Regions from separate parts of the Mesorhizobium sp. M0768 genome, predicted to be linked through region 1. Evidence: predicted binding sites of a transcription regulator. Region 1 holds the regulator's gene; the other holds the start of a gene.
What was found. The regulator LexA, encoded in region 1, represses DNA repair genes until DNA is damaged. The targets are predictions, from matches to a motif close to TGTTCNNNNTGTGTTCNG.
Positions count from the first base shown of each region.

Region 2: recA (recombinase RecA) is a predicted target of LexA. The motif match lies at 7,078-7,095, and genes of this name have one in related genera.

Region 1 is NZ_JAMYPD010000001.1:36,893-51,770, forward strand. Features, by position in the region: gene NKI08_RS00185 (hormone-sensitive lipase) at 1-770, opposite strand, end outside; gene kynU (kynureninase) at 866-2,113, opposite strand; gene lexA (transcriptional repressor LexA) at 2,561-3,295, shown strand; gene NKI08_RS00200 (ComEC/Rec2 family competence protein) at 3,289-5,748, opposite strand; gene gltX (glutamate--tRNA ligase) at 5,845-7,266, shown strand; gene gltA (citrate synthase) at 7,446-8,774, shown strand; gene lpxB (lipid-A-disaccharide synthase) at 8,895-10,061, opposite strand; gene NKI08_RS00220 (LpxI family protein) at 10,051-10,953, opposite strand; gene lpxA (acyl-ACP--UDP-N-acetylglucosamine O-acyltransferase) at 10,960-11,793, opposite strand; gene fabZ (3-hydroxyacyl-ACP dehydratase FabZ) at 11,807-12,271, opposite strand; gene lpxD (UDP-3-O-(3-hydroxymyristoyl)glucosamine N-acyltransferase) at 12,264-13,322, opposite strand; gene bamA (outer membrane protein assembly factor BamA) at 13,502-14,878, opposite strand, start outside.
Region 2 is NZ_JAMYPD010000022.1:88,531-103,408, forward strand. Features, by position in the region: gene NKI08_RS24440 (NADP-dependent isocitrate dehydrogenase) at 21-1,232, shown strand; gene NKI08_RS24445 (glutathione S-transferase family protein) at 1,244-1,870, shown strand; gene NKI08_RS24450 (PhzF family phenazine biosynthesis protein) at 2,072-2,866, opposite strand; gene alaS (alanine--tRNA ligase) at 2,931-5,597, opposite strand; gene recA (recombinase RecA) at 5,856-6,953, opposite strand; gene NKI08_RS24465 (PfkB family carbohydrate kinase) at 7,230-8,153, shown strand; gene NKI08_RS24470 (TfoX/Sxy family protein) at 8,188-8,511, opposite strand; gene NKI08_RS24475 (GFA family protein) at 8,602-9,099, shown strand; gene sufA (Fe-S cluster assembly scaffold SufA) at 9,243-9,623, opposite strand; gene NKI08_RS24485 (SUF system Fe-S cluster assembly protein) at 9,714-10,106, opposite strand; gene NKI08_RS24490 (cysteine desulfurase) at 10,112-11,353, opposite strand; gene sufD (Fe-S cluster assembly protein SufD) at 11,533-12,801, opposite strand; gene sufC (Fe-S cluster assembly ATPase SufC) at 12,845-13,600, opposite strand; gene NKI08_RS24505 (hypothetical protein) at 13,600-13,866, opposite strand; gene sufB (Fe-S cluster assembly protein SufB) at 13,886-14,878, opposite strand, start outside.

The sequences.
Region 1 (14,878 bases):
TTGAAATGATGCCGGTCAGGCTCGACCACCGAGCTGGTCGCGGTACCCAGGCCGATCCAGATGTTGGCCAGCAACGCGCTCTGACGCAGGAATTCGGCGCGCTCGCCGCCGCCGGCCCAGCAGGTCAGGCGGGCCTTGTCCATCGGGCGCAGCAGCACCGGACTTTCGGCCTGCGCCTCGACCTCATCGATCGCCAGCGTCTCGTTCATGCCGGTGCGCATGATCGGGCGCAAATCGTGCACCCCCGAGATCGACACCACATGACGAACGCGCCGGACCACTTCGGTCGCCAGCGGCGTCGTCGCCGTAACCATCCGGCTAACAAGATGGCCGCCGGCCGAGTGCCCGGTCAGCATCAGCGGCCCTGCAACCATCGCCGCCGCCTTGCCGATCGCCGCGCCGACTTCCTTGACGATGCCGCCAATGCGTATCTGCGGACAGAGCGTGTAGGACGGCATCGCCACCGCATAGCCGCGATCAACAGGGCCAGCGGCAAGATGCGACCAGAAATTCTTGTCGAATTCCATCCAGTAGCCGCCATGGACGAACACCACGAGTCCCTTGGGCTTGATGGCCGGCAGGAAAAGATCGAGCCGGTTGCGTGGGTTGTCGCCATAGGCCATGTCGAGCCGCGCCCTGCCCTCGGTCGAAAGCACGTCGCGGAAAACCCGCGCGGGCTCGATCCAGGCCGCCGGCCAGCGATCGCTGCCGGCTATGTTGGCGCCGTTGGCATAGGCGTTGTCCCAATCGGCAATGTGACGTTCGAACACCCTGCGCCCTCCTTGGCATATGGCCTTGCAACGTAGCCGTAAGCATCGCGCGGCGCGTCGTCGCCAGCCTCACGGTTCCAGCTCTCGCATCAATCTCAAGTGACAGCTGCTTTGATGGCGAAGCGCGCATCCTTCCACGCACTGGTGTGCAGGATGTCCTCAAGCACTTTGACGGCCTGCCAGACATCGGCATAGCCGATATAGAGCGGGGTGAAGCCGAAGCGCATGGTCGATGGCGCGCGAAAATCGCCGATCACGCCACGTTCGATCAGCGCGCGCATGACTTGGTAGCCATGCTCATGCATGAATGAAATCTGGCTGCCGCGTTTTTCCCCATCGCGCGTGCTTTCGAGCGTGAGCCCGTAAGTGCCGCACTTTGCCTCGACAAGCTCGATGAACAGATCCGCCAGCGCGATGCTCTTCTTGCGCACCGCCGTCATGTCGACATCGTTCCAGATGTCGAGCGCGCCCTTCAGCGTGCGCATCGACAAGACCGGCTGCGTGCCGCACAGAAACCGGCGGATGCCGGTGCCGGCCGCATAGCCTGGCTCGAAGGCGAAGGGCCGTGCATGGCCCCACCAGCCGGTGAGCGGCTGCTGGATGTAGGAAAGATGCCGCTCAGCCGCATAGATGAAGGCAGGCGCGCCCGGGCCGCCATTCAGATATTTGTAGGTGCAGCCAACGGCAAAATCGGCGTTTGCCTTGTCGAGCTCGACTGGCATCGCGCCGGCGGTGTGGCAGAGATCCCAGACGATCATCGCCCCGGCTTCCTGAGCCCTGCGCGTCAGCGCCGGCATGTCGCGCAGTTCGCCCGACTTATAGTTGACGTGGTTGACCAGCACCACGGCGGTGCGTTCGTCGATCAGCTCTTCGATGGTCGGCGCGTCGACCCCCGAGAGGCGCAGCAGCGTATCTTTTCGCGTCGAAACCACACCCTCGGCCATGTAGAGGTCCGTCGGAAAACTATCGTCCTCGGCGACGATGACCTGCCGCTCCGGTCGCATGGCCATGGCGGCGTGCAGCAGCTTGTAGATGTTGACCGATGTCGTGTCGCAGACCACCGTCTGGCCGGCCGCGGCACCGATCAGGCGCCCGAGCTGGTCGCCAAGTTCAAGCGGCATGTTGAACCAGCCGGCCGTGTTCCATGCGCGGATGAGATCATGCGACCATTCTTCGGTCGCGGCCTTGTGCAGTTCATCGAAAGCGGCACGTGAAGCAGCTCCTAGCGAATTGCCGTCGAGATAGATCACTCCTTGCGGCAACACAAAGCGGTCGCGCATCGCGCGCAGCGGATCCGCGGCATCCATCGCCTTTATGGCCACGAGATCGGGAATTCCTGTCATGATTTGTCTGCTCCCCCAAGATCCAACGCAACGCCGGACACGCATCGACTGTTCTTCCATTACCTGGTTGCGCGCAGCAAGGCTCCACCGGCGAGAAGCAGCCTGACCAGGCGGTGGAAACTGGGACTTAACCCGAGGTTGGCGTTTTGAGTTCGTTTCGTTCACGGTGCATCGACCAAACCGCACAGTCGATACGGGTTCAATTCCGTGCCTTTTGCCGACCGACGGCCGATGCCAGTGCTGCCTTCTAGGAGGCCAGAAGGGCGCAAACGAAAGCAGAATCAAGGCGATGAGGCTCGCGGCGGTGAAAATGCGGTACGCCGGTAGGGGACGTCGTTTGTTTCCCGAGCCTTAACGCATTCATTAAACTTTAAACAGTTGCGGAACACAACTGGAACAGATAGTGTTTGTTCTGGGTTTGTTTTTCTGATTCTGTTGGGGGTCGCTATGCTGACACGCAAACAACACGAACTGCTTATGTTCATCCACGAAAGGTTGAAGGAAAGCGGTATCCCGCCTTCATTCGACGAGATGAAGGAAGCGCTCGACCTGGCTTCCAAATCCGGAATCCACCGGCTGATTACGGCGCTGGAGGAGCGCGGCTTCATTCGCCGTTTGCCCAACCGGGCCCGTGCGCTGGAGGTGCTACGCCTGCCTGACTCGATCGCCCCCGGCCTCAATGCGGCACGCAAGTTCTCGCCGAGTGTCATCCAGGGTAGTCTTGGGCAAGGCGCCCCTCGGCAAGGCAAGCCGACATCGTCGCGCGTGCCCGCAGCCGGAAATGACGACGATGTCGTCGCCGCCGTTTCGATCCCGGTGATGGGCCGCATCGCTGCCGGTGTGCCGATCGACGCCATCCAGCACCAGACGCATTCGATTTCGGTGCCGCCGGATATGATCATGGGCGGCGAGCATTATGCGCTCGAGGTCAAAGGTGATTCGATGATCGAGGCCGGCATTTTCGACGGCGACACGGTGATCATCCGCAATGCCGATACGGCGAGCCCCGGTGAGATCGTGGTGGCACTGGTCGACGAGGAGGAAGCGACGCTGAAGCGGTTCCGCCGCAAGGGCGCCTCGATCGCCCTGGAAGCCGCCAATCCGGCCTACGAGACGCGCATCTTCGGACCAGACAGGGTCAAGGTGCAGGGCAAGCTCGTCGGACTGATCCGCCGCTACTGAGCTCCGCCCTTGGCGCCGGCTTTGTCGGCCCTGCGGTATGGCGGCAGGCCCCGTGCCGCGCGTGAAAATTTCCGCTGCACGTGCCAGGGCCGGTATGATTTTTCGACGGCGAAGCGGATCTCGGCGCGTGTTGCCGCTTGTGGATCGAAATAGACGGCGGCACTTCCCGCGCGCGCCAGTTGCCGTTTGGTGACGACGAGGACCAGCCGGTCGTAGTAGCAGGGGTTATGGGCGGTGGCGTCGTCGATGACGACCAAGCTGGCAAAGGCGCAGGCTGGCCGCGCAGTATCGCGGTCCTTGGCTTGCGCGATGATCGCGCCGGATGGATGCCTGGCAAGGCAGAGGCCGTCCGTGCAAATGAACGGCATGCCCGGCGGTAGGTCGGCCGGATCGGCAATATCGAATTGCGGGTCGTTCTTTCCAGGTGTTTCCGGCGCGACGATAGCCTCTGATGTGAGCGCGCGTTTCCAGTTGTCGATGGTGAACTCATTCGGGCGTGCCCGGTTGACCGCGAGTTCACCGCTGCCGATCGGCAGCGCGACCAGCCGTGCGTCCTCCGAGACCAATACGTCGGGTATGCGTGTCTGCGTTGTCGTCAGCAAGCCGGCGAGCGCAAAAGGAAGTGCCGCCAGCCGCAACCACGTCGTCGCCATGCTGGCAATGACGAGGGCGATCGTCACCAGAAGGACGGATCTCAGCGAAATCAGCCCGACCGCATCGATGGGCGAGCGCTCCGAGATCCACCCGGACAGGGCGATCATCGCCGTCAGCCCCTTGCCCATGACATAGAGGAAAGGGCCATCCGCACCGAACGGCATCGCCAGCGCGCTGAGAACGGCGAAGGGCATGACGACCAATGAGACGATGGGCATGATGGCCAGATTGGCGAACAGGCTGAGCGGCGCCACGCGCTGGAAATGCCATATGGCGAAAAGCGCTGTGGCGCTCCCTGCAATGATTGAGGTCATCGCCAGACCGCACATGCCCAGCAGGACCTTTCGCGTGGCAAAGCGTAGCGGCGACCGCCGCGGCGGCGGCGTGGTGGCCCTGCCGGCGCGGTAATCGGACCAGCCTGCATAGGCGCCGACAAGGGCCGCCGTCGCGGCGAAGGACATCTGGAAACTCGGACCGACCACCTCGTGCGGCGATACCAGGATGACCGCGATGGCCGAGATCGCCAGGTTGCGCATGGTGAGCGCGGCCCGGTCGAACAGCACGGCGATAAGCATCACCGCCAGCATGATGAAGCTGCGTTCGGCCGCCACGACTATGCCGGAAAAGACGAGGTAGGCCGCAATCGAAAAAAGCGCGGCGGCCGCGGCATATTTCTTGACCGGCCGTCGCGATGAGAAATCGGGAAACAGCGCAAAGGCACCCCGCAGCAGCGCCATGATGGTGCCGGCGACCAACGCCATATGCAGCCCCGAGATGGAGATGATGTGGTAGATGCCGGTGCGCCGCATCGCTTCGTTGATCTCCTCGGGAATGCCGGCGCGCACGCCGACGATCAGCGCAGCAGCAATCTCGCCCTCGGCACCGCCGATGCGGCTGCGGATATGGTCGGCGATGGATTCGCGCGCGTCTTCGATCGCGGAAGAAAGCTGCGCGGCAAGCGGCATGCTGTCCGACGACACGATTTTCGGATTGCCGAGAAAAAAGCCGCTGCCGCCGATACCGGCGAAATAGCTGTCGAAGGAGAAATCATAGCTGTCGGGCCGCACCGGGCCGGTCGGCGGCAGCAGCCGCACATAGCCGGTGATCTCGGAACCGGCGGTCAGCTCAGCCGGTATCTTCATCGCCGAAACGCGGACCCGTTCCGGCATGTAGCGCAGTGTCGGCCTGGCGGTTGAGATCACATCGATTGTCAGCCTGATGCGGCCGCTCGCCATGGGCTCGTACGATACGACGCGACCCGTCAGCCGCGTCGAGATTTCGGAGCCGAGCATATGCGTTCCGACACGCCATGTTTCGAACTTGGCGGCAAGTACGCCAAGCGCGCAGAGCAGTGCCACCATGAAGCACAGGCGCGTCCTGGGCCATGACCGCGAGACGACGGCACAAAGGGTCGCGAGGAGCGCGATTGCGATCGGCTGTGGAAAGGCCGGCTCCACCGACAGCCCGAAATAAACGACCACCCCGCATGCGAGGAACACCGGCACCAGCAGGAAGGCGATGCCGCGGTCGAGTTCCAGACCGGCCGCTGTGGTTACGCTGTTGCGGATACGGGACGGTGACGGGAGGCGGAAACGCCTGCGCAGGCGTACGATAGGCTCGCCCGCGGGCACGAGAACCGTTGCTGGGTCGCTGGCCGGCAGCGACGGAGCATCGAAGCGCGGAGCAGGTAGCAATGCCGGTGCCGGCGGGACAGGCGGGGGAGCGGCAAACAGCAAGCGTTCGCTGACGTCGCTGCCAACGTCCTCGCCCTCGCCCGCACCACGGCCTCGCACAGCCATCGGGTCTGCCCCTTGCGCCCTCGACCTCCTATGCTACATGAACGCGCAACGCGCGAAAGTCCGCAAACCCACTTCCTTCGCCCGCCTGAGAGTTCCATGCCCGATAAGGTCGTCACCCGTTTTGCCCCCTCGCCCACCGGCTATCTGCACATTGGCGGCGCGCGCACGGCGCTGTTCAACTGGCTGTACGCCAAGCACACGGGCGGCACGATGCTGCTGCGTATAGAGGATACCGACCGTGAGCGGTCGACGGATGCGGCGACGGCAGCCATTCTCGACGGGCTTTCCTGGCTCGGACTCACCTGGGACGGCGCGCCTGTCTCGCAGTTCGAGCGCGCGCCGCGCCATCGCGAGGTGGCCGAGGAGCTGGTGCGCGTGGGCAAGGCCTATTACTGCTACGCGACGCCGGCGGAGCTGGAGGCGATGCGCGAGGCAGCGCGAGCCAAGGGGCTTCCGCCCCGCTATGATGGGCGCTGGCGCGACCGCGACCCGTCGGAGGCGCCGCCCGGCGCCAAGGGGGCGATCCGCATCAAGGCGCCGACAGACGGCGAGACGGTGGTGCATGACCGCGTCCAGGGCGACGTGCGCTTTCCCAACAAGGATCTCGACGATTTCATTATTCTGCGCTCGGACGGCAATCCCACCTACATGCATGCCGTCGTCGTCGACGATCACGACATGGGCATCACCCACATCATCCGCGGCGACGATCATTTGACCAACGCCGCACGCCAGACCGTAATCTATCACGCCATGGGCTGGGAGGTGCCGTCGATGTCGCATATCCCGTTGATCCACGGTGCCGACGGCGCCAAGCTGTCGAAGCGGCACGGTGCGCTTGGCGTCGAAGCCTATCGCGCCATGGGCTACCTGCCGGAGGCGCTGCTCAACTATCTGGCGAGGCTTGGCTGGAGCCACGGCGACGATGAGATCATGTCGATCGCCGACATGATTACATGGTTCGACATTGGCGACGTCAACAAGGGCGCCGCCCGTTTCGACTTCGCCAAGCTCGAGGCGCTTAACGGCGTGCATATGCGCCGGATGAACGACGCGGCGCTGCTCGACATCTTCATCGCCACTCTGCCCTATCTAGAAGGCGGCCCGGCAATCGCCGCTCGCCTCGACGACAGACGCAGGGCGCAACTGCTTGCCGCGTTGCCGGGCCTGAAGGAGCGCGCCAAAACGCTGGTCGAACTTGTTGAAGGGGCTGCATTCCTTTTCGTCGAACGGCCGCTGCCGGTCGACGAGAAGGCGGCGGCGCTGCTCAGCGGTGAGGCGCGCGCGATCCTGCGGGGCGCTCATGCGGCACTAGCCACGGTTTCGGAGTGGTCTGCCGCCTCAGCCGAAGCCGCGATCCGCGACTATGCGCAGGCCGCCGGCCATAAACTCGGCGCCGTGGCCCAACCTTTGCGCGCCGCGCTCACCGGCAAAAGTACCTCGCCAGGTGTCTTTGATGTGCTTGCCGTGCTTGGCCGCGAGGAAAGCCTGGCGCGGATCGCTGATCAAATCGATTAGCAAACTGGCCCAAGAAGATTGGCATTGAAAGGTGTGTTTCGCAGTGCAACATTGGGTCTTGGCCTAATCTGCCGCGCAGATTCAATTGCGGGCGCAAATGTGCGTATTCCGATGCTTTTGACGTGTTGGGTTCAGATATTTTGCCTTTGCCGGCCTGAGGAAACAAAAAGGAGTTTGCTATGACCGAACCTGCGACAAAAATGGAATTTGGCGGCAAAACCCAGGCATCGACGGCCAAGCTGGAACTCGGCGGCAAAACCCATGAATTCAAGATACGAAGTGGTTCGGTAGGACCTGACGTCATCGATATCGGTTCGCTCTACAACACCGCCGGCGTCTTTACCTACGATCCCGGTTTTACGTCGACGGCGAGCTGCGAATCGGAAATCACCTTCATCGATGGCGATGCCGGCATTCTTTTGCACCGCGGCTACCCGATCGACCAATTGGCCGAGCACGGCGACTTCCTCGAAGTCTGCTATCTCTTGCTCTATGGTGAACTCCCGACCAAGGCGCAGAAGGACGATTTCGACTACCGGGTGACGCGCCACACCATGGTGCATGAGCAGATGTCGCGCTTTTTCACCGGCTTCCGCCGTGATGCGCATCCGATGGCGGTGATGTGCGGCGTGGTCGGCGCGCTGTCGGCCTTCTATCACGATTCCACCGATATCTCGGACCCCTATCAACGCATGGTCGCGTCAATGCGGCTGATCGCCAAGATGCCGACGATCGCGGCGATGGCCTATAAATACCACATCGGCCAGCCATTCATTTACCCGAAGAACGAGCTGAATTTCGCAGCCAATTTCCTGCATATGTGCTTCGCCGTGCCTTGCGAGGAATACAAGATCAATCCGGTGCTGGCCCGCGCGATGGAGCGCATCTTCATCCTGCACGCCGATCACGAACAGAACGCCTCGACTTCGACCGTCCGCCTGGCCGGCTCGTCGGGCGCCAATCCTTTTGCCTGTATCGCTGCCGGCATCGCCTGCCTGTGGGGTCCCGCACATGGCGGCGCCAACGAGGCAGCCCTGAACATGCTGGGCGAGATCGGTCATGTCGATCACATCCCGGAATTCATTGCGCGCGCCAAGGATAAGAACGATCCGTTCCGATTGATGGGATTTGGCCACCGCGTTTACAAGAATTACGATCCGCGCGCCAAGATCATGCAGAAGACCGCGCACGAGGTCCTGGGCGAGCTCGGCATCAAGGACGATCCACTGCTCGACATCGCCATGGAGCTGGAAAGGATCGCACTGACCGATTCCTATTTCATCGAGAAGAAGCTCTATCCGAACGTCGATTTCTATTCCGGCATCACGCTGAAGGCGCTGGGCTTTCCCACCACCATGTTCACCGTGCTGTTCGCGGTCGCCCGCACCGTCGGCTGGATCGCGCAGTGGAAGGAGATGATCGAGGACCCGCACCAGAAGATCGGTCGCCCGCGCCAGCTCTATACCGGCGCGCCGGAACGGGACTACGTGCCAATCGCGAAGCGGTGAAGGTGGTGAATGGTGAATGGTGAATGGTGAATGGTGAATGGTGAATGGTGAATGGGAGTAGCGAAGCGTCGCTCCCTGTCCATAGAAACCACTATTCACAATTCACTATTCACAATTCACTCAGTTCCTCACCATCCCCATCACCACACCCGCGGCAATCTCGCCTGACGGCTTGGCGGTTGCCATACGCCCGGCAATGTCGGCAAAACCGTGCTTCTGCCAGGTGCGGTAGGCGGTATCGGAGAACAGCGCTTCCAACTGCCGCGCCAGATAATGCGGCCGCACATATTGATTGTAGTGTTCCGGCACAACCGGCCGGTCGGCAATGAGATTGGGCAAGGCTGCGCTCCATACTTTGATCAGCGGCTGCGCCATGCGCATGACCGGATCGAGCCGGTAGCAGGAGATCATCGGCACACTCGCCAGTGCCAGTTCCAGCGATACTGTCCCCGATGCGATCAGCGCCGCATCGGCCTTGCCGAAGGCCTGCCATTTGCGTTCGGCATCAAGGATGACCTCCGGCTTCTCGTCCCAGCTCGCGACCGAGGTCCTGACCAGGTCGGCGACGTGCGGCACCGTCGGTAACAGCAGGCGCAAGCGGTGTCCGCGCGCCCGCAGGATCGACACCGTCTCGCCGAACGGCCCGACCATGCGTCGCACCTCACCACGACGCGAACCTGGCAGTACAAGCAACGTTTTGACGTGATCTGCGGACAGGTCACGCGGCTGCGCCTGCGCCCTGGCGGCACTGATTATGCCCGGATCGTGTGCAAGGCGATGCCCGACATAGGTGCCGGGCGGCCCGCCCAGGCGAGCGAGTTCCTTCACCTCGAACGGCAGGATGCAAAGAATGTGATCGACATATGGCTTCATCGCCGCCGCCCTGCCCGGCCGCCACGCCCACACGCTCGGGCAGACATAGTGGACGATCGGGATAGTCGGATCGGCGGCACGCACCTTCTTGGCGACGCGCAGCGAGAAATCCGGACTGTCGATGGTGATAAGGCAATCGGGCTTTTCACCAGCAATCGCGTTTGCCGTCTGGCCGATCCGCCGCATCAGGCGCGGCAGGTCGCGCAGGATGGCGCTAAGCCCCATCAGTGCGATCTCGCTGCCGTCGAACAATGGCGCCAGGCCGAGCGCCTGCAAATGGCGGCCGCCGATGCCGACAAGCCGAACTTCGCGCCCGGTCATGCGCTTGAGCGCCTGCACAAGGTCGGCGCCAAGCAGGTCGCCGGACTCCTCGCCGGCGACGATGGCTATCTTTAACGGCCGCTCATTCGCCATGCGCCGGCTCCGCAGCAGGCAGGCCGATCACGAACAGGCCGAGCGCATTGGCACGTCCGATGGTGGCGGGACCTTCGAGCACTAGCGAGCGACCGGCTTCGACGGCAATGCCGGCCAGTCCGGCGGCATGCGCCGCCTCGACGGTCAGCGGACCGATGGAGGGTAGATCGGCACGCAGTTCCTGACCGGGCTTGGCGCATTTGACCAGAACACCGCGGCTCCCGCCGGCCAGCCTGCCGTGCCCACGCAACTCCCTTGTCCGCTCGAGCAGCCCGTCGGTGCCTTCGACGCCTTCCAACGCAATGGCGCGGCCGCCGACCGCAACAGCCGCTTGGCCGATATCCAGCGCGCCGATGGCTTTTGCCGCCGCGTGCGCCGCCTCGATGTCGCGCCAGTCGGATTTGCGTGGCGCCGTCTTGGTCAGCAGGCCTTCGGCGGCGACCAGCTCCGGCACGATCTCGTGAGCACCGACGACCTTGATGCCGCTGCGCTCGATCCTGCGCACGAACAGTTTCAGCACCGTATCGTCCCCCCGGGTTACACCGACGAAGAGGCTGGGTAGCCACGCGAGCAGGCCCAAATTGAGGCGCATGGCGCTCAGCCTGGGGCGGCGCGTGATATGACCCGCGGTTACGAGATGCGTGACGCGGTGCCGCTTAAGGATCGGCAGCAGCGAGCCGACGTCTTCCAGCCTCAAGGTTGCCTGCTCATAGGGCTCGAAATCGGCTATGCGATCGACCTCGCCGGCCGCCATCACGACGAAGGGCAATTTGCCTTGCCGGGCGAGCGCTCGGGCAATTTCGACCGGGAGACTGCCGCCGCCGGCGATGATGCCGACCTTGGCATCTGGCGCGAGATCAAGGCCTTTTCCGGCAGCCTCAATCTTCGTCATCTGCCCTCAGTCTTCATCATCGGTGTCGTCGCCGTCGCTACCCTTGAGGGACGGCACGGCGTAGTGCCGCTTGCCGCGACCGGCGATGAAGTCGACGATCTTCATGGCAGTCGGCGACGAGGCGAATTCCGCCTTGGCAAATTCGATGTTTTCGCCGACGGTCCGGGAGCGATCGAAGATCGTCTTGTAGGCTTTGCGCAGCAAGTGGATCTCCGAACGCGGCAGGCCGGCGCGCTTCAGGCCAATGATGTTGAGGCCGCGAAGGCTGGCACGGTTGCCAACAGCGATGGCGTAAGGAATGACGTCGCCGACGATCGCCGAGCAACCGCCGAGAAAGGCGTTATCGCCGATGCGGACAAACTGATGAACCGCGGTAAGGCCGCCGATGTAGACATTGTCACCGACTTCGCAATGCCCGCCTAACGTCGCTTGATTGGCGAAGGTGGCGTTCTTGCCGACCACGCAGTCATGGGCAATATGGGCATAGGCAAGGAAATTGCCGTTGTCGCCGATCGTCGTCTCGCCGCGGCTGGAATCGGTGCCGACATGCATGGTGACACCTTCGCGGATCGTGCAGTTCTCGCCGATCACCAGCGTGGTACGGCCGCCCTTGTGCTTGGTGTTCTGCGGCGGCCCGCCCAGTATCGCCATCGGATAGACCTTGGTCGATGCACCGATCGTGGTCGCGCCAATCACCGAGACATGGCTGACCAGTTCGACGCGGTCGCCGATCACGGCGTCGGGGCCGACGTGACAGAAGGGCCCGATGCGGGCGCCTTCGCCGATTTGGGCGCCTGCCTCGATGACCGAGGATGGATGGATGACTGTCTGGATTTTCATTAGCATTCGTTTGTCAGCCGCTTGCGACCATCATCGCCGAGATCTCGGCTTCCGCCGCCTTGGCGCCATCGACGAGGGCCTCGCAAGCGAATTTGAGAAGATTGCCGCGTTTCTTGATTTTCTTCACATGAATTTTCAGCTGGTCGCCTGGAACGACCGGCTTGCGGAACTTGGCATTGTCGATGGTCAGGAAATAAACCAGCGACGGCTTTTCCGTACCAAGGCTGCGGATGCAGATGGCGCCGGCCGTCTGCGCCATCGCCTCGATGATCAGCACGCCGGGCATGACCGGCTGGTCGGGGAAATGACCTTGGAAATGCGGCTCGTTTATGGTGACGTTCTTGATGCCGATGGCGGATTCATCGCCATCTATGTCGACAATACGGTCGATCATCAAGAACGGATAGCGGTGCGGCAGGAGCTTCATCAGCCGCATTATGTCAACCGCTTCGAGCGTCGCCGCTGCGATGTCAGCCATTTCCCCCCTCACCCTGTTTGCGCGTCCGTGCAAGTCTGCGCAAGGCCGCTATCTCGCGCATGGCTTCCGCCATCGGCTGCGCCGGATATCCTCCCCAAATCTCACCGGCAGGCACATTGCTCATAAACCCGCTTCTTGCCGCAAGCTTGGCCCCGGACCCGATGGTCAAATGATCCGCAAGGCCGACACCGCCACCCATGGTGACGTTGTCGCCTACCGTCACGGAACCGGAAATACCCGAAAGCCCGGCTATAATGCAATTGCGGCCGATGCGAACGTTGTGCGCGATCTGCACCAGATTGTCGATCTTGGTGCCCTGGCCGATGATCGTGTCGGACATGGCGCCGCGATCGACGGTCGTATTCGACCCGATCTCGACGTCGTCCTGGATGATGACACGGCCGATCTGCGGAACCCGCTCCGGACCCTTGGCGCCGGCCACGAAACCGAAGCCATCCTGGCCGATCCTGGCACCGCCATGGATGATGACGCGATTGCCAATCAACGCATATTGCACGCTGGCACCTGGACCGACATAGCCGTCGCGGCCAATCTGCGAGGACGGACCGATGACCGCATGCGGGGCAATGACGGTCCCGCTGCCGATGGCAGCGCGCGGTCCGATGATCGCACCCGCTTCGATGATCGCACCGGCCTCGACATGGGCGGTCGCATCGATATGGGCGTGCGGCGAGATACCGGTTTCGCCGGTCATCGGTCCAGGCGTTGCAGCGGCCGGAAAAAGCAGACGCCCGACCATTGCGAAGGCCTGCTGCGGGCGCGGATGCACCAGCACCGCGATGCCCGCCGGCGCCTTGCCGGCAAATTCGGCAGGGCAGAGAACCGCCGCCGCCCGCAGTGACTGCATCAGGGCGAAATTGCGCCTGCCATCGACGAAGACAAGGGCGTTCTCGCCGCCTTCGTTGGCGGGCGCCAGAGCCTCGATCGATACATCGAAGAGACCGGAATCAACAAGCGTCGAGCCGGTCAGATTCGCGACTTCGCCGGCCGTATACCGGCGTGAGGGCGCGAAGAACACCGGATCGGTCATTCCAGAAGCAATATCCAGCTAGCGCATGACCCCGAAATCGGAAATCGACCCTCGGAAAGGATCATGCGCAAATCAAAATGCTACAACGTCCTTTGCGCGTCCGATAGGACGCGCTGCGCTGTAGTGTCGGATCACTGCCATCCGGATCCAAACGAGCCGGAAGCATCATTGCCCGCACATCAGAAGCGGGTCGATATGCCGAAGTTGAATTCCTGCACGTCGTCGGTCTTTTCCTTCTTGACCGGGATCGCATAGTCGATGCGGATCGGGCCGAAAGGCGATGCCCACATCAAACCGACACCGACGGAAGCGCGCCATTCCATGCCGGTTGTCGAAGAATTGACAAGGCCACTTGCGATTTTGCTGCCGTAGAGCGTTGCCGCATCGGCGAACACAGCGCCACGCAAACCGAAGCTTTCGGGGATGACCGGCAGCGGGAACTGAGCTTCCGCCGAGGCATTGAAGTAGGTGGTGCCGCCGAGATGGTCATTGCTGTTGTCCGAAGCAACCGGGCCGATGCCGCCGTATTCGAAACCGCGGATCATACGATCGCTGCTCTGGAAATGGTCGAAGACGCGCAGATCGCCGTTGCCATAGCCTTGGACATGGCCGGCGCCGCCCGAAATGAGGCCCACCAGGTCCAATTGTTCGGACAGCGTCTGATAAATGCTGCCGCGCGCCGTGACCTTGATGAACTTGGCATCGCCGCCGACGCCAGCCACTTCGGTGCCGACATTGGCATAAATACCGTCATGCGGGTTCTTCATGTCGTCGATGGTATTGTAGATCAGGCCGAGGCTGACCGAGGACTTGAGCCATGGGCTCTCTTCAACGCCGTTTACGATCGCCTGGGAGACGTCGCAGGTGCCACCATTGATAACGGGAACGCAGCCCTCGTCGAACTCGTACTTCTCTTGCGCAATATTATAAGCCAGCTGCGTTGAGATATTGTCGGTGATCGGCAGACCGAAGCGGACGGTCGCGCCTGTCGTGTCGCTGTCGTAATGGTCGTAGTTTCGGCTCTGCTTGTAGATGTCGAAGCCGGCCGCGATCCGGCGGCCGAGGAAATAGGGTTCGGTGAAAGAGAAGCTGTAGTCGCGCGAGTTCTTGCCACCGCCCGCCGCCACCTTGATGAATTGGCCGCGACCGAGGAAGTTGCGCTCACTGACGGAACCTTCGACGGACGGACCTGACGTTTCACCGCCGCTCGAATAACCGGCGCCGACCGTGAACTCACCGGTCGATTTCTCGACCACATCTACCACCAGCACAACCTGGTCCGGCTCAGAACCCGGAACGGTGGAAATTTCGACTTTTTCAAAATAATCGAGCGCTTCCAGCCGCCTCTTCGCGCGCTGGATGAGCACCTGATTGAAAGCATCGCCTTCGCTGACATCGAACTCGCGGCGAATGACGTAGTCGCGCGTCCGATCGTTGCCGCGAATCTCGATGCGCTCGATATAGGCCTTGGTCCCCTGATCGACCGTATAGACGACCGAGATCGTGTGGTTCTCGAAGTTGCGGTCGCCGCGCGGCGTCACCTGGGCGAAGGCATA
Region 2 (14,878 bases), on a different contig from region 1:
AAAAGCGAGGCATTCTTTCCATGGCGAAGATCAAGGTGGCGAACCCGGTCGTCGAACTCGACGGCGACGAGATGACCCGCATCATCTGGCAGTTCATCAAGGACAAGCTGATCCACCCTTATCTCGACCTCAAGCTCGAATATTACGACCTCGGCATCGAGCACCGCGACGCCACCAACGACCAGGTGACCATCGATTCGGCCAATGCCATCAAGAAATACGGCGTCGGCGTGAAATGCGCGACGATCACGCCCGACGAGCAGCGCGTCGAGGAATTCAAGCTGAAGAAGATGTGGAAGTCGCCGAACGGCACCATCCGCAACATCCTCGGCGGCACCATCTTTCGCGAGCCGATCATCATGAAGAACGTGCCGCGGCTGGTGCCCGGCTGGACCAAGCCGATCATCGTCGGCCGCCACGCCTTCGGCGACCAGTACCGCGCCACCGACTTCCGCTTCCCCGGCAAGGGCAAGCTGACGATCAAATTCGTCGGCGAGGACGGCCAGGTGATCGAGCACGACGTGTTCGACGCACCCGGCGCCGGCGTCGCCATGGCCATGTACAATCTCGACGAATCGATCCGCGAATTCGCCCGCGCCTCCCTGAACTACGGCCTGCTGCGTAATTACCCCGTCTACCTCTCGACCAAGAACACCATCCTCAAAGCCTATGACGGCCGCTTCAAGGACATCTTCCAAGAGGTCTACGAGGCGGAGTTCGAAACAGAATTCAAAGCTAAGAAGCTCTGGTACGAGCACCGGCTGATCGACGACATGGTGGCCTCGAGCCTGAAATGGTCGGGTGGCTATGTCTGGGCCTGCAAGAATTATGACGGCGACGTGCAGTCCGACACGGTGGCGCAAGGCTTCGGCTCGCTCGGCCTGATGACCTCGGTGCTGATGACGCCGGACGGCAAGACCGTCGAGGCGGAAGCCGCGCACGGCACCGTCACCCGCCACTATCGCCAGCACCAGAAGGGCGAGGAGACCTCGACCAATTCGATCGCCTCGATCTTTGCCTGGACGCGCGGCCTCGCGCACCGCGCCAAGCTCGACGACAATGCCGAACTGAGGCGCTTTGCCGAGACGCTGGAAAGGGTCTGCATCCAGACGGTCGAGTCCGGCTTCATGACCAAGGACCTGTCGCTGCTGATCGGCCCCGACCAGCCATGGCTTTCGACCACCGGCTTCCTCGACAAGATCGACGAGAATTTGCAGAAAGCGATGGCCTGAGCCCAACCGGCATGGGCAAGCCCGTCGTCTACGGCGCGGACTACAGCGTCTATGTGCGCATCGTGCGGCTGGTGCTGGAGGAAAAGGGCGTCGGCTACGAGCTCGTGCCCGTCGACATCTTTGCCGCGGACGGCATTCCCGGCTGGTATTTCGAGCACCAGCCGTTCGGCCGCATCCCGGCCTTCGAGCATGACGGCTTTCGCCTCTACGAGACCGGCGCGATTGCCCGTTATGTCGACGAAGCCTTTGGCGGCCCGGCGCTGCAACCGGTCGAAGCCCGGCCTCGAGCACGCCTGAACCAGATCACCGGCCTGCTCGACGCCTACGCCTACAGGGCCATGGTCTGGGATGTCGCTGTCGAGCGGCTGGAAAAAACGCCGCCCGACGAAGCCGTGATCGCCAACGGGTTGCGGCAGGCGAGAACGGCATTGCAGGCGCTCTCCTCGCTGAAAGCCGAAGGGCCTTGGCTGTTGGGAACGGACCTGACGCTGGCCGACCTGCACGCCGCACCGATCATCGGCTATTTCATCAAGGTCGCCGAGGGACAAGCCCTGCTGGCCGAGTTTGCCGAGATCCGGGATTGCTATGCGCGCATCACTCAACGCGCGAGTTTTGCGAAAACCGAAAAGGCAGGGTGAAACCGCGGCGAGGCGCGGCAACTTCGCACGACCTGGGTTCCTCGCCCCGCTTGCGGGGAGAGCTGGCTCGGCGAAGCCGAGACGGAGAGGGGAAATCGGCGCATTCCTAAAGCGCCTTTTGATTGCGCGGGCCCCCTCTCCGGCCGCTTCGCGGCCACCTCTCCGCCACTTCGTGGGGGCGAGGAACCGGAGGCAAGCCGCTCAATCGGGAAGGTAGATCTCCGCCTTCATGAAGGTCTTCGCACGGCCTGTGATCAGCACGCGATCTCCGGCCAGTTCGCATAGCAAATGCCCGCCGCGCTGCGAGCATTGGAATGCCGACAGATGCGTCTTGCCGAGTTTTTCAGACCAGTAAGGCACCAGCGTCGCATGAATGGAGCCGGTTACCGGATCCTCGGGAATGCCCGCCCCAGGCACGAAGTAACGGGAGACGAAATCGTGGGCTCGCCCAGGCGCGGTAATAACCAGGCCGAGAGGATGAAAACGTCCGATCCTGAGCAGATCGGGAACGAAAGATCGCACGGTTGTCTCGTCGGCAAGCTCGACAAACAGGTTCTCGAAATTGCGGAAGCTCGCAACCGGCCGCTGAGGCAATATCGCTTGCAGCGCCGAGTTCAGCTCTTCCTCGACGGGCTGCGGCGGAAAACAAGGCAGATCGAGCTGATAGCCCCCTTCCCACCGGGAAACCCGCAGCTCGCCGACCCGGGTGGCGAAGGCCATTTCGCCCTGACCATTGTATTCCGTAGCCAGCACATGGGCGGCCGCAAGAGTGGCGTGGCCGCAGAAGTCGACTTCGTGGACCGGCGTGAACCAGCGCAAATCCCAACCTTTGCCATTCGGCCGCACAAACGCGGTTTCAGCAAGATTGTTTTCGTTGGCGATGGCCTGCATTACCTGCTCCGACAGCCATTCCTCTAAAAGGAGAACGGCGGCAGGGTTACCCTGGAAGGCCCGTTCGGCAAAGGCATCGACCTGATACATCGTCAGCGTCGGCATATCGGCCCTCAAAGATATCCGCTGGGCGACGCGCCATTTCGGCCGTGCCGCCCCCGGTGCAGGTTCACGCCGCTTCGAGAGCCGCCTTCACCGCAGCGATCGCGTCTTCGGCCTTCGAGGCGTCCGGGCCGCCGGCCTGAGCCATATCGGGTCGCCCGCCGCCGCCCTGCCCGCCCAATGCCGCGGACGCGACGCGCACCAGATCGATGGCGCTGAAGCGGCCGGTCAGATCATCGGTGACGGCGACGACGACGCTTGCCTTGTTGTCCTCGCCGGCGCCGACAAAGACGACGATGCCGGAGCCGAGCGACTTCTTGCCGGCATCGGCCAACGGCTTAAGATCCTTTGGCGAGACGCCCGATACCGCCTTGCCGAGAAAACCGACACCGGCAATGGTTTCGTTTTCCGCAGGCACACCGGCTGGCGAGCGATCGCCCAGCGCCAGCTTCTTGCGCGCCTCTGTCAGCTCCTTTTCGAGCTTCTTGCGTTCGTCGAGCAGCGCCTCGACGCGGGCCGGCACATCGGCCGGCGAAATCTTCAGCGCGGCGGCGGCCGCCTTCAGCCGCTTGTCCTGTTCGTCGAGATGCTTTCTGGCCGCCTCGCCGGTCAACGCCTCGATGCGGCGAACGCCGGCAGCGACCGCGCTGTCGGACAGGATGCGCACCAGGCCGATATCGCCGGTCGCCCTGACATGCGTGCCGCCGCATAGCTCGACCGAATAAGGCCGGTTGGCCTTGGCGCCATGCAAGCCCGTGCCCATCGAAACGACGCGCACTTCATCGCCATATTTCTCGCCAAACAGCGCCATGGCGCCTTCGGCAATGGCGTCGTCGACAGACATCAGCCGCGTGGTTACAGGGCCGTTCTGAACGACGATCTCGTTTGCCATGCGCTCTACCTCTTCGAGCTCGTCATGCGAGATCGGCTTGTTGTGGGAGATGTCGAAGCGCAGACGCTCGGGCGCAACCAGCGAGCCCTTCTGCGCGACATGGGTACCCAGCACCTCGCGCAGCGCTTCATGGATCAGATGCGTGGCGGAATGGTTCGCGCGCAGCCTGGTGCGACGCGCGTGGTCCACCTTCAGCTCGACGGTCGCGCCCGTCTTGACCGTGCCGGTAGCCACCTTGCCGAGATGGACGAAAAGCCCATCGGCCTTCTTCTGGGTATCGGATATCTCTATCGAGAACCCGTCGCCCGAAATGACGCCGGTGTCGCCCATCTGGCCACCGGACTCGCCATAGAACGGCGTCTGGTTGACAACCACGGCAACGGCGTCACCCTTGCCGGCGCTGTCGACGGTCTTGCCGTCCCTGACCAGCGCCTGGACGAGGCCTTCGGCCTGCTCGGTCTCATAGCCGAGGAACTCGGTGGCGCCGGCGTTCTCGCGCACCGGAAACCATACCGTCTCGGTCGCCACGTCGCCGGAGCCGGCCCAGCTTTTGCGCGCCTCCGCCTTCTGCCGCTCCATCGCCTCGGTGAAGCCGGCAAGGTTGACCGAGATGTTGCGCTGGCGCAGCGCGTCCTGCGTCAGATCGAGCGGAAAGCCATAGGTGTCGTAGAGCTTGAACGCTGTCTCGCCATCCAGCATGTCGCCGGAGGCCAGCTTTTCCGTCGCCTCCGAAAGCAAGCCCAAGCCTCGCACCAGCGTCTTGCGGAAGCGCGTCTCTTCCAGCTTCAGCGTTTCGGTGATCATCTGTTCGCCGCGCACCAGTTCCGGGTAGGCTTGGCCCATCTCGCGGACCAGCGCCGGCACCAGGCGCCACATCAGCGGATCGCGGGCGCCGAGCAACTGCGCGTGGCGCATGGCGCGGCGCATGATGCGACGAAGTACGTAGCCGCGGCCTTCGTTGGACGGCAGTACGCCGTCGGCGACCAGGAAGCAGGACGAACGCAGGTGATCGGCGATGACGCGCAACGATGCGACGGCGTCCGCATCCGGACCGCGGCCAAGCGCCGACGACGCAGCGTCGATCAGGTGACGGAACAGGTCGGTTTCGAAGACGCTTTCAACCCCTTGCAGGATGGAGGCCATGCGCTCGAGGCCCATGCCCGTGTCGATCGACGGACGCGGCAGGTCGATGCGCTCGTCTTTCGTCACCTGTTCATACTGCATGAACACCAGGTTCCAGAATTCGAGGAAACGGTCGCCATCCTCCTCGGGGCTGCCGGGAGGGCCGCCCCAGATATGCTCGCCACGGTCGATGAATATCTCCGAACACGGCCCGCAAGGCCCGGTGTCGCCCATCGCCCAGAAATTGTCCGAAGTCGCGATGCGGATGATGCGATCGTCCGAAAGGCCGGCGATCTTCTTCCAGTACGAAGCCGCCTCGTCGTCGGTGTGGTAGACGGTGACCAGCAGCTTGTCCTTCTTCAGCCCGAACTCCCTGGTGATCAGGTTCCAGGCAAGCTCTATGGCCCGCTCCTTGAAATAGTCGCCGAAGGAGAAATTGCCGAGCATCTCGAAGAAGGTCAGGTGGCGCGCGGTGTAGCCGACATTGTCGAGGTCGTTGTGCTTGCCGCCGGCGCGAACACTCTTCTGGGCAGTCGTGGCGCGCGAATAGGGCCGCTTCTCCAGACCGGTGAAAACGTTCTTGAACTGCACCATGCCGGCATTGGTGAACATCAGCGTCGGGTCGTTGCGCGGCACCAGCGGGCTTGACGCGACGACCTCGTGACCTTCCTTGCGAAAATAGTCGAGAAATGCCGACCGGATCTCGTTGACGCCACTCATGAATACTGCCTTTTCGAGAGAACCGCCGGCTGCCGGCGGAAAATAGACATGGCCTTTTAGCGGTCGCACCGCAGCCTGTCCAGAAACACCAAATGGGCTCAAATCCCGGCTTTCACCAGCGCCTTGAAATGCGTCTGCCTCGCCGTCAAACGCGAACCGCCGGCCCTGGGCCGGCGGTTCGAAACGCATCGATTACGCAAACTCAAATCAAAACATCAAATCGAAACCTGGCTGAGGCTCAGCGAGGCGTCGCTTGCCCTACATCACCCCAGCGTCGTCCTCGAAACCGTCATCGCTGCTTTCGGAGCCGCCGTTCTCAAGGAATTTCTCAGCGATCAGCCCGGCATTCTGCCGTAGCGCCAGCTCGATCTCGCGCGCCGTGTCGGGATTGTCGCGCAGGAACAGTTTTGCGTTTTCGCGGCCCTGGCCAAGACGCTGCGAATTGTAGGAGAACCAGGCGCCCGACTTTTCGACCACGCCCGCCTTGACGCCGAGATCGACCAGCTCGCCGGTCTTGGAGACGCCCTCGCCATACATGATGTCGAACTCGACCACCTTGAAGGGCGGCGCCAGCTTGTTCTTGACGACCTTGACGCGGGTCTGGTTGCCGACGACCTCGTCGCGATCCTTGACCGAGCCGATGCGGCGGATGTCGAGGCGGACCGAGGCATAGAATTTCAACGCATTGCCGCCGGTCGTCGTCTCGGGCGAACCGAACATGACGCCGATCTTCATGCGGATCTGGTTGATGAAGATGACCATGGTGTTGGAGCGCGAGATCGAGGCGGTGAGCTTGCGCAGTGCCTGGCTCATCAGGCGGGCCTGCAGGCCGGGCAGCGAATCGCCCATCTCGCCTTCGATTTCCGCCCGCGGCGTCAACGCCGCCACCGAATCGACCACCAGCACGTCGATGGCGCCGGAGCGCACCAGCGTGTCGCAGATCTCCAGCGCCTGCTCGCCGGTATCGGGCTGCGAGATCAAAAGGTTTTCGAGATCGACGCCGAGCTTGCGGGCATAGACCGGGTCGAGCGCGTGCTCGGCATCGACGAAGGCGCAGATGCCGCCCTTCTTCTGGGCTTCGGCCACCGTGTGCAGCGCCAGCGTCGTCTTGCCCGAGCTTTCCGGCCCGTAGATCTCGACGATGCGGCCGCGCGGCAGGCCGCCGACGCCAAGCGCGATGTCCAGCCCAAGCGAGCCCGTCGGCACCGTTTCGATCTCGACGACCTGCTCGTTCGCGCCGAGCCGCATGATCGAGCCCTTGCCGAAGGCACGCTCGATTTGCGACAGCGCCGCATCCAGAGCCTTTGATTTGTCCACCGCTTTGTCCTCTACAAGCCGCAAAGAATTCTGAGCCATGATACATCACCCCGTGGTCGTCAATGGAGGCCGGACAATCCCGCAATCCTTAAAAGAATGTACCTCATTTGTTCTCATTTGTCAATGAGCACCAAGGGTTTGAAAAATAACGCATATCCCTATTTGTTCTATTTTTGTTTCGCAATTATTGCTTCCGATGCGTCTCGCCTCGCATGCGGCGCCGTTGCCGTTACCAACCGAATCGGACCCGTGATTGCAGGGTTCCGCCCGGCGACCTAGTCTCTCCGGGCAACAGCTAAAGGGCATTTTGACGGCATGATCAAATCCTCGACGATCCTGGCCGTGGGCGGCGCCTATATCGAGCGGCGCGGCCGGGTTGCCGGCGCCTTCGTGCCAGCAGCGTCTAATCCCGGCACGATGCGCGAGCATATCGGCGGCGCCGTCTTTAACGCCTTGCGCTGTGCCGTGCGCCGCGGCGTCTCGGCCTCGCTGCTTTCGGTGCGCGGCGGCGATGCCCTTGGCGACACGGTTTTACGCGCCGTCACCGAGGCCGGCATTGCCGACCTGTCGGCGGTGTTCCTCGACCGAGCAACGCCAAGCCATACGATGCTGATCGACAGCGACGGCGGGCTGATCGCCGGCCTTGCCGACATGGTGCTCTACGAGCTGGCGCTTCCCAAGCAGATCCGCCGCGCCAAGGTGCGGGAAGCGATCGGTTCGGCCGACGCGGTCCTGTGCGACGCCAACCTGCCGTCGACCGCGCTGGAGCGGCTGGCGGCACTCGCCGCCGGCAAGCCGGTGTTTGCGCTTGCGGTCTCGCCCAACAAAGCGGCGCGGCTGACGCCGGTGCTCGACCGTCTGGCGATGGCCTTCATGAACCGGCGCGAGGCCGGCGTGCTCGCCGGCGTCCAAATCGATCAAGGCATCGTCGACGGCCTGAGACGCGCCGGGCTGAAAAGCGGCGTGATCACCGCCGGCGACGAACCAGTGCTCGGTTTCGACGAATTGAGCGCGTTCTCGATCTCGCCACCGCCGCTGCAAAAGCGGACCGATGCTGCCGGCGCCGGCGACGCATTGGCAGGCGCCACGATCGCTGCCCTGCTGCGCGGCCTGACGCTGCGCGCGGCACTGCGCGAAGGCATTGCCGCCGCGATGCTCGTCGTCGAGCGCGCCGCCTTCACCAGCGCTGGCTTTGCCGAAGCGCTGGCGCTCGTGCCCGAGGCGCGGGACCTGGCGTGAAATGCGGCCCGGAATTGCCGAAGCATGACGCAGCCTATTTGCCGGCGCGCCGTCCTGCCTCGTAGGCGCGGCGCGCCCAGATCGCCATCTCGTCGGGATCGTCGAACGCGCTGTCGGGAACGCTCCAATAGGGCATCGACACGAGCTTGCCGTGGCGCGAGCCGGTATAGGTCCATTGCCGGCAGCCGGCCGCTTCGAAATCGGGCGCGCTTTCGGCGTCGGCCTTCAGCATCAATTCGCCACCGATGACGATGGCGACGATGACGCCGTCGAAATAGATGCCCCTGCCGCCGAACAGCTTGCGGATGCTGACCGGGCCGAGGCCTTCGAAAAGCTCTTCTATGCGCTCGTTGTCCATGCGGCGATCATGTCATCCGGATTTCCCCTTGTCATCGCCGCAACCGGCGCCATCCTGACAAAGTGCAAATCACTTTCGTCGGAGTTTCTCATGCCGCTTCTGCTCAAAGGGTCCTGCCGGTGCAATGCCGTGCGTTTCGAGGTGGAAAGCCACACGCCGGTGCCGTTCATGCTGTGCTACTGCTCGATCTGCCGCAAGCAGCAGGGCGGCGGCGGTTTTGCCATCAATCTCGGCGCCGATTACGAGACGCTGAAAATCCAGGGCAAGCGCCATCTCGGCGTCTACCGCGCCGAGATCGAGGACGACGAGCACCCGCAACGCGAGACCTCGACCGGCGAGCGGAACTTCTGCATGAAATGCGGGACGGCACTCTGGCTCTACGATCCGACCTGGCCGGAGCTGGTGCACCCCTTCGCCTCGGCGATCGACACAGACCTGCCAAAGCCGCCGGAGAAGGTGCATCTGATGCTGAAATACAAGGCGAACTGGGTCGAGCCCGACATCGGCAAGGGCGACAAGGTTTTCGATGTCTACCCGGAGGAGTCGATCGCAGACTGGCACAAGCGAACGGGGATGTGGGTGGATTAGCGTTCTTCTCCCCGTCGCTATACGGGGAGAAGATGCCGGCAGGCAGATGTGGGGTGGCGCAAACATTGCGAACGCCGGCTCGGCCCCTCATCCGGCCCTTCGGGCCACCTTCTCCCCGTATAGTGACGGGGAGAACGAAAACCTCAGGCCGAAGCGCGCGCCTCGGCCAGTGCCTTCAGATCAGCCGGCTTCAATTCGACCGATTCGCCGCAGCCGCAGGCCGAGCTCTGGTTCGGATTGCGGAAGGTGAAACCGGTGCGCAGCGTCGTCAGCTCGAAATCCATCTCGGTGCCGAACAGGAAAAGTGCCGCCTCCGGCGCGACATAGACATGGGCGCCGTCGCGCTCGATATGGTCGTCCTTGGTGTTGGGCTCGGTCACCAGATCGACCGTATATTCCATGCCGGCGCAGCCGCCCTTCTTGATGCCAAGGCGAATGCCATGTGCATTCTCACGGGTCGCAACGATCTCGCGCACCCGGTCGGCGGCCTTTTCGGTCATCGTGATGACGGCAAAGCGTCCCATGTTTTTCCTTCTCCATTGCGCGCATTCCTCACCTAAAATGGTGAAGTTTTGTACCCGGCGCAAGTGCGCCAGCCTCCGGCTGGTCGCATGCTAGTACCACCCAACCGCCACCTGCGCCTCTTCCGACATGCGGTCGGGCGACCAGGGCGGATCGAAGGTCATGTTGACCTCGACGCCGGAAACGCCTTCGACGGCGCCGACGGCATTTTCGACCCAGCCCGGCATTTCGCCGGCCACCGGGCAGCCCGGCGCGGTCAGCGTCATGTCGATCTTGACCGAGCGGTCGTCCTCGATATCGATCTTGTAGACCAGGCCGAGCTCATAGATGTCGGCCGGGATTTCAGGGTCGTAGACCGTCTTCAGCGCCGAGACGATGTCGTCGGTCAGCCGCGCCAATTCGTCGGCGGGGATTGTCGATCCGGAAACCGCCGCATTGGTCGTCGCTTCCGAAGTGCTTTCGGCGGTGTGGCTGGCATCATCCATGGTCGTCACCCGAAGAATTTTCGCGCTTTTTCCAGCGCATCGGCCAAAGCATCGACTTCGGCCCTGGTATTATACATGCCGAACGATGCCCTGCATGTGGATGTTACGCCGAAGCGTTTCAACAGCGGCTGCGCGCAATGCGTGCCGGCGCGGACCGCCACGCCCTGCCGGTCGATGACCATCGACACGTCATGGGCGTGGATGCCCTGCAGCTCGAACGAGATGATGGCGCCCTTGCCGGGCGCATCGCCGAAGATGCGCAGCGAGTTGATGGCGCGCAACCGCTGATGCGCATAGTCCTTCAGATCGGCCTCGTGCGCGGCGATGCGCTCGCGGCCGATCTTTTCCATGTATTCGAGCGCGGCACCAAGCCCGATTGCCTGCACGATCGGCGGCGTGCCGGCCTCGAAACGGTGCGGCGGATCGTTGTAGGTGACGATGTCTTGCGTCACCTCCTCGATCATCTCGCCGCCGCCCATGAACGGGCGCATGCGCTCCAGAATATCCTTCTTGCCATAGAGCACGCCGATGCCCGACGGGCCATAGACCTTGTGGCCGGTGAAGACGAAGAAATCGCAGTCGAGATCCTGCACGTCGATCGGCATATGCACGGCGCTCTGGCTGCCGTCGACCAGCACCGGAATGCCGCGGGCATGCGCGATGCGCACGATCTCCTTGATCGGCGTCACCGTGCCCAGCGCATTCGACATATGGGTGATGGCGACCAGTTTTGTCCGGTCGGTCAGCCGCTTTTCGAATTCCTCGATGTGGAAGACGCCGAGATCGTCGACCGGTACCCAGACCAGCTTCGCGCCCTGCCGCTCGCGGATGAAATGCCACGGCACGATGTTGGAATGATGCTCCATGATCGACAGCACGATCTCGTCGCCTTCGCCGATGTTCGGCATGCCGAAACCATAGGCGACCGTGTTGATCGCCGCCGTGGTATTCGAGGTGAAGACGATGTTGTCGGTGCTCGGTGCGTTGAGGAAACGGCGCACCGTCTCGCGAGCCTTCTCATAGGCGTCGGTCGCGGCATTCGACAGGAAATGCAGGCCACGATGGACGTTGGCATATTCCTGGGAATAGGCGTGCTGGATAGCGTCGAGCACCGCCTGTGGCTTCTGCGCCGAGGCGCCATTGTCGAGATAGACCAGCGGTTTGCCGTAGACTTGCCGCGACAGGATCGGGAAGTCGCGGCGGATCGCCTCGACGTCGTAGGGGATGTTTTCGACTTTCTGGTCCATTACAAGCTCTCTCGAGGCACCGCCTCATTCCGTCCAGCACCCCTCATCCGACCGAGCTTCGCTCGGCCACCTTCTCCCACAAGGGGAGAAGGAAGAGCGCCTCTCCTTCTCCCCTTGTGGGAGAAGGTGGCGCCGAAGGCGACGGATGAGGGGTGTTGGCACCAACCCCTCAGTCACCTCTACCCGTGCGTCAAAAACCAATCGTCGAGTCTCGCTTCCAGCGCCTCGACGATGGCCTCGTCGTCCAGTTCCTCGATCACCTCGGCGACGAAGGCCTTGACCAGCAGGCCGCGCGCGGTCTTCTCGTCGATGCCGCGCGCCATCAGGTAGAACAGATGGCTGTGGTCGATCTCGGTGACGGTCGCGCCATGGCCGCAGACGACGTCGTCAGCAAAGATTTCAAGCTCCGGCTTGGTCGAGAACTCGCCGTCGTCCGACAGAAGCAGCGTGTTGCAGGCCATCTTGGCGTTGGTCTTCTGCGCATATTGGTGGACGTTGATGCGGCCCTGGAAGACGCCGCGCGCCTTGCCGGTCACCACGTTGCGGATGACTTCGGTCGAGGCTGTGTGCGGTACGGCGTGGTCGAGCACCATGGTGACGTCGGTATGGGTGTCGCCGGCGAGCAGATTGATGCCGCGCAAGGTGAATTCGGCGCCCTCGCCGATCGTCTTCACGACGACCTCCTGGCGCACCAGTCTGCCGCCGGCATTCATGACGAACAGCGTCAGTTTCGAATTCTTGCCGAGATGCGCCTTGAACTGGGCAAGGTGCGTCGCCGTATCCGGATGCTCCTGCACGATGAGCCATGTCACTTCGGCGCCCTCGCCAAGCACAAGCTGGCTGACCGAACTGACCAGCGCCGCCCCCTCGCCTGCCTGGCGCTCGACGACGACAGCCTTGGCGCCGGCGCCGACACGGACGGCCAGGCGTACATGCGTCTGTCCACCGGCCTGCAAATTCTGCAATTCGATCGGCTTTTCCAGTTGGGCACCGTCGGCGATGTCGACGAAATAGCCGTCGGCGACAAAGGCAGTGTTGAGCGCGCCGATGGCATCGTCGGCGCCATAGGAATCTAACCCCGGAGCGATGCTGCCGTCGGTCAGCTTCTCCGACAGGCGCTGCACCGTGACGCCCTCGACAACAGCCCATTTCGCGCTCGAAACGCCGTTCAGCACCGGTAAAACGCTGGAGCCTTCGACGATCGGCGCAATGGCTTTCGCGACCGCTGCCGGATCGAAGTCCGGCACCGAGATCAGCAGCCGGCGCAGGTCCGTATAGTGCCAGGATTCGATGCGCCGCGTCGGCAGGCCGCTCTTGATCGCCTCGATGGCGTCGTCGCGCTTTAGCATCACCGCGCCGTCGCCGGGCAGCAGCGACAGCCGCTCGCCAAAGGCGTCGATCAGCGCCGTTTCGGCTAATGTCCGCTGGGGTGTCGTGTGCATATTCATCAGTATCGCCTTGTTTGGCTTGCCTTCCGGGCCCGCTTGCATCTCACGCGGCTTGCCCGATCACGCCGGCATAGCCATTGGCCTCGAGGTCGAGCGCCAGCGACTTGTCGCCCGACTTGATCACCTGGCCCCTGTAGAGCACGTGCACCGTATCCGGGACGATGTATTGGAGCAGGCGCTGGTAGTGGGTGATGACGACAATGGCCCGATCCGGCGAGCGCAGCGTGTTGACGCCGTCCGCGACGATCTTCAGCGCATCGATATCGAGTCCGGAATCGGTCTCGTCGAGGACACACAGCTTCGGCTCGAGCAGCTTCATCTGCAGGATCTCGGCACGCTTCTTCTCGCCGCCGGAGAAGCCGACATTGAGCGGCCGCTTCAGCATCGCCATGTCCATGTTGAGCGAGGCGGCCGCTTCCTTCACGCGCTTGAGGAATTCCGGGATTTTCAGCGGTTCCTCGCCACGCGCCTTGCGCTGCTCGTTCATCGCAACCTTCAAAAATTCCATCGTCGCCACGCCCGGTATCTCCATCGGATACTGGAAGGCGAGAAAGATGCCGGCGGTAGCGCGCTCGGCCGGATCCATTTCGAGGATCGACTGGCCGTTGTAGAGGATATCGCCCTCGGTGACCTCATAATCCTCGCGCCCGGCGAGGATATAGGACAGCGTCGATTTTCCCGAGCCGTTCGGCCCCATGATGGCGGCAACCTCGCCAGCCCTGACCGTCAGGTTCAGGCCGCGGATGATCTCGGTGCCGTCATCGACGATACGGGCATGGAGGTTTCTGATTTCAAGCATTATTTTCCACTTTCTTGTTCGCGGTGCCCGGCCTGCGACGGAACTTTTCTAAAAGCTCGAAAAGGGCGTACAAACTTGCTGGTGACCAACATCCAGCCAAAAAACCCAGCCGCGCTTAAGCCTGCAATCGAACCACCAATAGTTTTTGTCGAACTCAAGCCAAACACTGCGCCTATCAACGCCATCACAGCACCACCAACAGCCAATGTCAGCAAGAGCATCAGAACGGCAAATATCAAGCCTTCTATCCGCTTGAACAAATCCATGATCGCCGTTCCAGTTAACTCACCCAACACTCCCCTCAAGACTAATCCCGATCAGCTTCTGCGCTTCGACCGCGAATTCCATCGGCAGTTGCTGGATGACGTCCTTGACGAAGCCGTTGACGATCAGCGCAATCGCCTCTTCCTCCGGGATGCCGCGCTGCATGACGTAGAACTTCTGGTCCTCGGAAATTTTCGAGGTTGTCGCCTCATGCTCGAACTGCGCCGTCGAGTTCTTGGCTTCCATGTAGGGGACGGTATGCGCGCCGCACTGGTCGCCGATCAGCAGGGAGTCGCAGTTAGTGAAGTTGCGGGCGTTGGTCGCCTTGCGGTGGGCCGAGACCTGGCCGCGATAGGTGTTCTGCGAGAAGCCGGCGGCGATGCCCTTGGAGATGATGCGGCTCGACGTGTTCTTGCCCAAATGGATCATCTTGGTGCCGCTGTCGACCTGCTGATAGCCGTTGGAGACGGCGATCGAATAGAACTCGCCGCTGGAATCGTCGCCGCGCAGGATGCAGCTCGGATATTTCCAGGTGATGGCCGAGCCGGTCTCGACCTGCGTCCACGAAATCTTCGAGCGATGGCCGCGGCAGTCGCCGCGCTTGGTGACGAAATTGTAGATGCCGCCCTTGCCTTCGGCGTCGCCGGGATACCAGTTCTGCACCGTCGAATATTTGATCTCGGCATCATCGAGCGCGATCAGCTCGACCACCGCGGCATGAAGCTGATTCTCGTCGCGTTGCGGCGCCGTGCAGCCTTCGAGATAGGAGACGTAAGCCCCCTCCTCGGCGATGATCAGCGTGCGCTCGAACTGGCCGGTGTTCTTCTCGTTCATGCGGAAATACGTCGACAGTTCCATCGGGCAGCGCACGCCCTTGGGCACGAAGACGAAGGAGCCGTCGGTGAACACGGCCGAATTCAGCGTCGCGTAGAAATTGTCGGAGGTCGGCACGACCGAGCCGAGATACTTCTTCACCAGCTCCGGATGCTCGCGGATGGCTTCCGAGATCGAGCA